2 linked regions of the Desulfovibrio desulfuricans genome follow. The protein of the gene in region 1 interacts with the protein of each later gene in a pairwise test. Links are inferred from orthologs where the notes say so. Each region holds a gene or a part of one and is shown on either strand. Other genes may lie near its edges.

Evidence for each region.
Region 2: the proteins of pheT (region 1) and secD interact in binary tests that used the Escherichia coli proteins (3 or more experiments, as listed by UniProt). The link is inferred for Desulfovibrio desulfuricans from one-to-one orthologs.

What each region holds. Positions count from the first base shown.
Region 1 is NZ_JANFYZ010000013.1:34,053-37,410, forward strand. The notes cover bases 210-3,250. They hold pheT (phenylalanine--tRNA ligase subunit beta), read right to left. Parts: upstream 2,914-3,250; coding sequence 505-2,913; downstream 210-504. Other genes in these bases: NE637_RS12845 (MerR family transcriptional regulator), read right to left, coding at 210-426; NE637_RS12855 (translation initiation factor IF-2), read right to left, coding at 2,944-3,250. Also shown: more of NE637_RS12845, read right to left, coding at 73-209; more of NE637_RS12855, read right to left, coding at 3,251-3,358.
Region 2 is NZ_JANFYZ010000011.1:7,489-10,689, forward strand. What follows is about bases 100-2,983. They hold secD (protein translocase subunit SecD), read right to left. Parts: upstream 2,390-2,983; coding sequence 809-2,389; downstream 100-808. Other genes in these bases: secF (protein translocase subunit SecF), read right to left, coding at 100-791; yajC (preprotein translocase subunit YajC), read right to left, coding at 2,614-2,964. In the rest of the region: more of secF, read right to left, coding at 1-99; NE637_RS12025 (alpha/beta hydrolase), read right to left, coding at 3,071-3,201. UniProt on the Escherichia coli protein: Part of the Sec protein translocase complex. Interacts with the SecYEG preprotein conducting channel. SecDF uses the proton motive force (PMF) to complete protein translocation after the ATP-dependent function of SecA.

The sequences.
Region 1 (3,358 bases):
GCCACCAACAGAAAGGGTCGCCTCCCCCGCGTCCCTTCCCTGAAATATTTAGTTGCGCCAGCAGGCCGCAGTCTATTTTTCGCTGAGCAGGCGGCGCAGCGAGATCAACTCCCGCTGGAGCATGCGCATAAAATCCGGGTCCGGCACCGCCGCCACGCGTTCGGGCAGGCTTTCGTCCACCACGGCGCTGCCCGCAAGTACGCGGCGCGCGCCTTCAATGGTCATGCCCTGCTCGTGCAGCAACTGCCGGATACGCCTCAAGAGGGCCACGTTTTCTTCCGTGTACAGGCGCTGCCCCTTACCGGTGCGCAGCGGCGCCAACTGGGGAAACTCAGTTTCCCAGAAGCGCAACACATGGGTTTTGAGGTCGAGCAGTTCTGCGACCTCACCTATGCGGTAGGTATTGTCGGGCGTGTGGTCCGACATGTCATACCCCTCCTGACACTCTCTGAAAATGTGCCGGAATTGCGCAGGCCCGAAAAAGCCGGGCCTGCGCGCACTGTGTTAAATTTTCACGCCCAGAGCGCTTACAAGCGACTGTGCCACCTTCTCCCGCTCCTTGTCCACTTCCGTGTCCTTGAGAGTACGCTCCGCATGGCGGAACGTGAGCCGGAAGGTCAGGTTGCGCACGGGCTCCCCGCCCTGCTCCGTCTTGGGTTCAAAGCAGTCCACGAGGGCCACGTCGTCCAGCAGGGCCAGTTTGAGCCCCTGCACGTGAGCAGTGATGTCGGCCACCTTGAGGCTTGGCCCGGCGGTCACGGTAATGTCGCGCCGCACCGGCGGATACACCGGTAGGGGCGCAAAGCGCACAGTAGCGGCATCGTGCAGTTCGCGCAGGATGTCGAGGTTCATTTCAGCCAGCCACACATCCTTGCGGGCGTGGTATTCGTCGGCCATGGCGGGCTTGACCCGGCCCATGAAGCCCACGGCGCGGCCATTCACAAAGACGTTCACGCAGGGCAGCAAGAAGGCATGCTCCTGAGCCAGTTCATAGCTGGGCGCTCCAAGATGCAGATAGTGCAGCAGGTTTTCCACCACGCCCTTGAGGTCGGCATAACCCATGTCGCCCTCAGCCTGGGGCCAGGCCGTATCGTAGCGCGCGCCATACAGCAGCACGCCCAGCATGCCCGTTTCGCGGGCGGTGGTTTCAGAAGCGGCGTCAGCTTCAAAAATATTGGCAAGTTCAAACAGCCGCAGGCCCTGAGCCCCCTGGGCGAGGTTGTTGCGCAGATCGTACATGAGGCCGGGGGCTAGGGCGGTGCGCAGGGCATCCTGCTCCGCCGAGAGCGGATTCATGATGGAAATGCGGCCCTCGCGCGGCATGCCAAGGTGATCCATATCCTTGTGGCCCACAAAGCTGTAGTTCACGGCTTCGTTGAGGCCGAGGCCAGCGCCCCAGTGCTTGAGGCGCGACCAGAATCCGTAGCGCGATTCCGGCTCGCCTGCGCGGTCGAGGTTGCGTGCTATGGGGGGCAGCACGGGGGCAATGGTATCCAGCCCGTGCACGCGGCCCACTTCTTCAATCAGATCGGCCTCGCGGGTGAGGTCGGGCCGCCAGGAGGGCTGGCTCACGCGCCACACGGGGCTGCTTTCGCCCTTGTCCACATTGCAGCCCATGCCGGTGAGCACCTTTTCGTCAAAATCCGCGCCAAGCTGCACGCCAAGCAGGGAATCGGCCCGCGCCGGGCGGAATTCAATGCTGGCCGCCTTGAAGGGACGGGGCTCGTTGATGGAAAGGCCGCGCTGCACGCGCCCGCCGCTGACGGCGGCCATCATGGCGCAGGCGCGGTCAAGCGCCCACACGGTGCGCTGCTGGTCGATGCCGCGCTCAAAGCGGTAGGACGCCTCGGACGAGAGGCCAAGGCGGCGCGATGTTTTGCGGATGGTGGCGGGCTTGAAGACCGCGCTTTCCAGAAACACATTGGTGCTGGCATCGGAGATTTCGCTGTTCAGGCCGCCCATAACGCCAGCAAGGGCCACGGCGCGCGCGCCGTCGCGGATGCAGAGGTCGGCTGCGGTAAGCGCGCGTTCCTGCCCGTCAAGGGTGGTGAAGGTGTCGCCTTCCTGCGCGCGGCGCACCACAATGCGGCCGCCTTCCAGCTTGTCCATGTCAAAAGAGTGCAGGGGCTGACCATATTCAAACAGAATGTAGTTGGTCACGTCCACAATATTGGAAATGGGGCGCACACCCACGGCATGCAGGCGGTGGCGCAGGCGCATGGGCGAAGGCCCGATCTTGACGCCTGTGATGACGCGGCCGGAATACAGCCAGCAGTGCTCGGGGTCGTCAATATCAATGGGCACCAGCACTTCCGCGCCGGAGTCCAGTTCCAGCGGCAGATCGGGGATGGAGAGCGGCAGGTTGCAGGCCAGCGCCGTTTCACGCGCAAGGCCAAGAACCGAAAGGCAGTCGGCGCGGTTGGGCGTGATGGAGATATCCAGCACTTCGCGGTCAAGCTCAAGCTGCTCCACCAGAGGCTTGCCCACCACAAAGCTTTCGGGCAGCACCATGATGCCGGTATGGTCTTCGGTCAGGCCCAGTTCACGCTCGGAGCAGATCATGCCAAAAGAAGGCGCGCCGCGCAGTTTGGCCTTTTTGATCATCATGCCGTCGGGCATCTTGGTGCCCACCAGAGCCACAGGCACTTTCTGGCCCGCAGCCACGTTGGGCGCGCCGCACACGATATCAAGCAGCTCGCCCTGCCCGGCGTCCACCTTGCAGACGTGCAAATGGTCGGATTCCGGATGGTTGTCGCACGAAACCACATGCCCCACCACAATGGAGCTTATGGCATCGTAGGGCCGCCTGATGTCTTCCAGCTCAAGGCCGAGCATGGTCAGGCGGTCGCCCAGCGCCTCAGCCGTTCCTTCATACGGAGTAAATTCACGCAGCCATGAAAGTGAGAGCAGCATAGTTCGTCCTGTTTCCGCGCCTTGGCGTGGTTATTTGAAACTCCAGGCAGGAGTCTGATTTTGCGGATCGGGCAGTGGGCGCTCGTAGCGCTCGCTCTGGCCCGCGCCCACGCCGTAGGCCCCGGGTCTGGGGCGTTTGGGAGCGGGTTTTTCTTCCGGCTGGCGGTCGTCAATGGTGTTGCCGTAAGCGTCCGTATACCCCATGCCGCCCTCTGCCGTGCGCCCTGCGTTCTTGCTGGGCAAGGATTCAATGCGCTTGGGTTCGCCCGGCGCATCCATGCCCGAATGGCGCGGGGTGTAGGCTGAGGCGGCCTGAGCTTCATCCGCCGCCAGCCAGCTCGGGCTACTGGGCAACAGGGAGGCCGCCGCCAAGAGGCCCAGCAATACAAGCCACATGGGCAGGGCCGTGAAGCGGCCTGCGCGCATGCGGGCATTGCTGCAATCT
Region 2 (3,201 bases), on another replicon or contig:
AGGCGGTCATACACGATGATGGTATCGTTGAGCGAATAACCAACCAGAGTCAGCAAGGCCGCCATGACGTTGAGGTCAATTTCAACCCCCATAACGGACAATAGCCCAAGCGTGATGCTGACGTCGTGCAGCAGACCTACGATTGCCCCAAGCGCAAAGTTGAGCTTGAGGAAAAAGCAGACAACCAGCGTAATTGCAAGTGAAAGCAATACAAGCCAGCCCATGCCAAGCCCGGTGAGCCCGGCAAGGTACATTCCGCCCCAAAGAGCGCCAGCCATTATGGCCCCCGCCATCCAGCGCTGCTCAAAACGGCCAGAAATGTAGACTGCGATCAGCAATACTGAATAATACAGAGCTGCAAGAGCCTTGTTGGTCAAATCAGCGCCGACCTTCGGGCCGACAACTTCAAGTCTTTGTATTTCAGCCTTGTTGTCAGGAAAAGCGCTTGCCAGCGTATCTATCAGGGCAGTGCGCAACTGGCTGGCATTGGCATTTTCTGACTGGGAAAAACGCAGCAGATAATCCCTGTCGCCATCGCCAAACCTCTGGGTGCTGATGCCGGGCAAGGCTGGTACATCCAGACTTTTCTTGAGGGCCTCATCCTTGACAGGATGTTCAAACTGAATCTGGGCGATCACGCCGCCGGCAAAATCGATACCCATTTTAAGGCCCTGCCCCATGAACATGGAAGCGAGGCCGACCAGAATCAGGAGTACTGAAATGCCATACGCCCAATAGCGTTTGCCAATGAAATCCAGATTGGTGTCGTGCTTGATAAATGCGAAACCCATAATTGCCTCCCGGCGCGCTATATGCTGATGCCCTTGGAGCCGCAGTGCCGCGCCCACTCCTCAAAAATGGCCCGCGATACAAAGATGGCCGTAAACATGGAGGCGATGATGCCCAGAGAGAGCGTCACCGCAAACCCCCTGATGGGGCCGGTGCCGAACTGGTACAGAATCACGGTAGCGATGATTGTTGTCAGGTTCGAGTCGGTAATGGAAATGGCAGCGCGGTCAAAGCCCGCGCGCACTGCGGCAAGCGGCGTGAGGCCCAGCCTTATTTCCTCGCGTATGCGCTCGTAAATGAGCACGTTGGCGTCAACCGCCATACCGATGGTCAACACAATACCGGCAATGCCCGGAAGGGTCAGGGTAGCGCCAAAAGCAGCCATGCCCGCCATGACAATAAGCATGGTGAAGCAGAGCATAACGTCGGCAATAAGACCGCTCAGGCCATAATAGACCGCCATGAACACCACAACGCACACCGCGCCGACCATCGCCGCGCGAACACCGCTGTCGATGGATTCCTGACCCAGCGAGGGGCCGACCGTGCGTTCTTCAAGCACAGAAACAGGGGCGGGCAGCGAACCTGCGCGCAGCACAATGGCAAGATCTTGGGCTTCGGCAGTGGAGAAGCTGCCAGAAATACTGGCTCTGCCCCCACCGATGCGCTCGCGGATGGAAGGCGCGGAATACACCTTGCCGTCAAGCACAATGGCCATGCGGCGGCCCACATTTTCTCCGGTGACGCGCTCAAAGATGCGCGCGCCGCGGGCATTGAAATTCAGGGTAACATATGCCTGGTTCACGTTGTCAAAGGCGGGCCGGGCGTCCGACACGTCTTCGCCCGTGAGCATGGCGTCTTTTTCAACAGCGATGAGGGTTTCCTTCTGCTGTTGGCCGGGATTCTTCTCCAGCATGGGCAGCGCGATCACGCCGGGGGGCAGCACGGCCTTGCCGGGGTCAACATCCTCGCGCACCAGGTGGAACTCAAGGTGAGCAGTCTGCCCGATAACCTGCACAGCGCGGCGCGGGTCAGAAATACCCGGCAACTGCACCTGAATACGATTGTCGGACTGTTTGCGGATATCGGGTTCGGCCACGCCGAACTGGTCAATGCGGTTGCGGATGGTGCGCAGGGCCTGGTCAAGCGAAAGGTCTTCAATGCGCTTGACTTCCGCCGGGGTGAAGTGGGCTACGTAGCGCAACTGCCCTGCTTCTCCAGCCTGGGGTTCGCCCACGCTCAACTGCGGAAACTGGCGGGCCAGCAGATCACGAAACTTGGGTTCGTTTTCTGCGCGCGGCAGCACAAATTCAAGAGCGGTGCCACCCACCACGCGGGGGCGCAGCACAACAATCTTTTCATCTTCAGCCACGCGGCGCAAATCCTGCCCGGTCAGGGCCAGCGAATTGCTCACGGCCTTGGCAACGTCAACGCCAAGCGTCAGATGGATGCCGCCCTTGAGGTCAAGGCCGAGATTGATTTTGCTCGACGGCAGAACGCGCTCAAGAGCTGTTCCCAGATAGGGAACGCTGGGGAGCGCGTAAACAAGGGACAACACAAAAACCATGATGGCTATGGACAAGCGCCAGAGCAGACCCATCGTTCACCTTCCACACAACAGATTAAGCTTTGCCGCAACCACGCGGCTATCCCTTGAGGGACAGCCGCAGGGCTACCGACAAAGCCGGAAACTCCGAAGACCCGAAAATCCGGGCACGTCAAGAGGCAAAAGCCCTTGAGCCGATCCGGCAACCGCCAGTCCAGCTCATGGGCCATGCACTTTGCCCGCCTGGCAGAGGCAGACACAAGCCGCCAAGGCGACCTCTACTTTTCTTCCTTGGTGTCCTTGCCGCCCTTGGCAGGAATAACGCCGCCGATGGAGCCGCGCGAAACGCGCAGCTTGGCTTCGCCGCTCTCAAGAAGCACCTGTTCATCGTCGATCTCAAGAATACGGCCAAGCAGACCGCTTGAGGTCATAACGTGGTCGCCGCGCTTGAGTTCGGCCAGCATCTGCTTGTGGACCTTGGCCCGCTTCTGCTGGGGACGGATAAGCAGGAACCAGAAAATGACGAACATGACGATGAGGGGCAGAAACTGCATCAGCATTTCCTGTCCGCTGGCGGGAGCCGCCCCGGCCTGGGGAGTGCCCATGGCATAAGCTAAGGATTCAAACAAAACGCACCTCCATAGGGTGTGGGTATAGCATTAAAAAAGTACCGCCCGGCATCGGCAGGGGCAAAACGTTGCCCGCGCCCGATTTTCGGGCAATGCCAGCCAATTTCTATATACGCTGCGGCGCAATCATGCAAGCCTTTCCCGCCGCCACTTCGCTGGCAAAGGCCACGGCAATGGCGGCCACGCGCTCGCGGCTTTCCACGTGCGTTGTTGGCAAATGCCCCCCGTGCGGGCTTG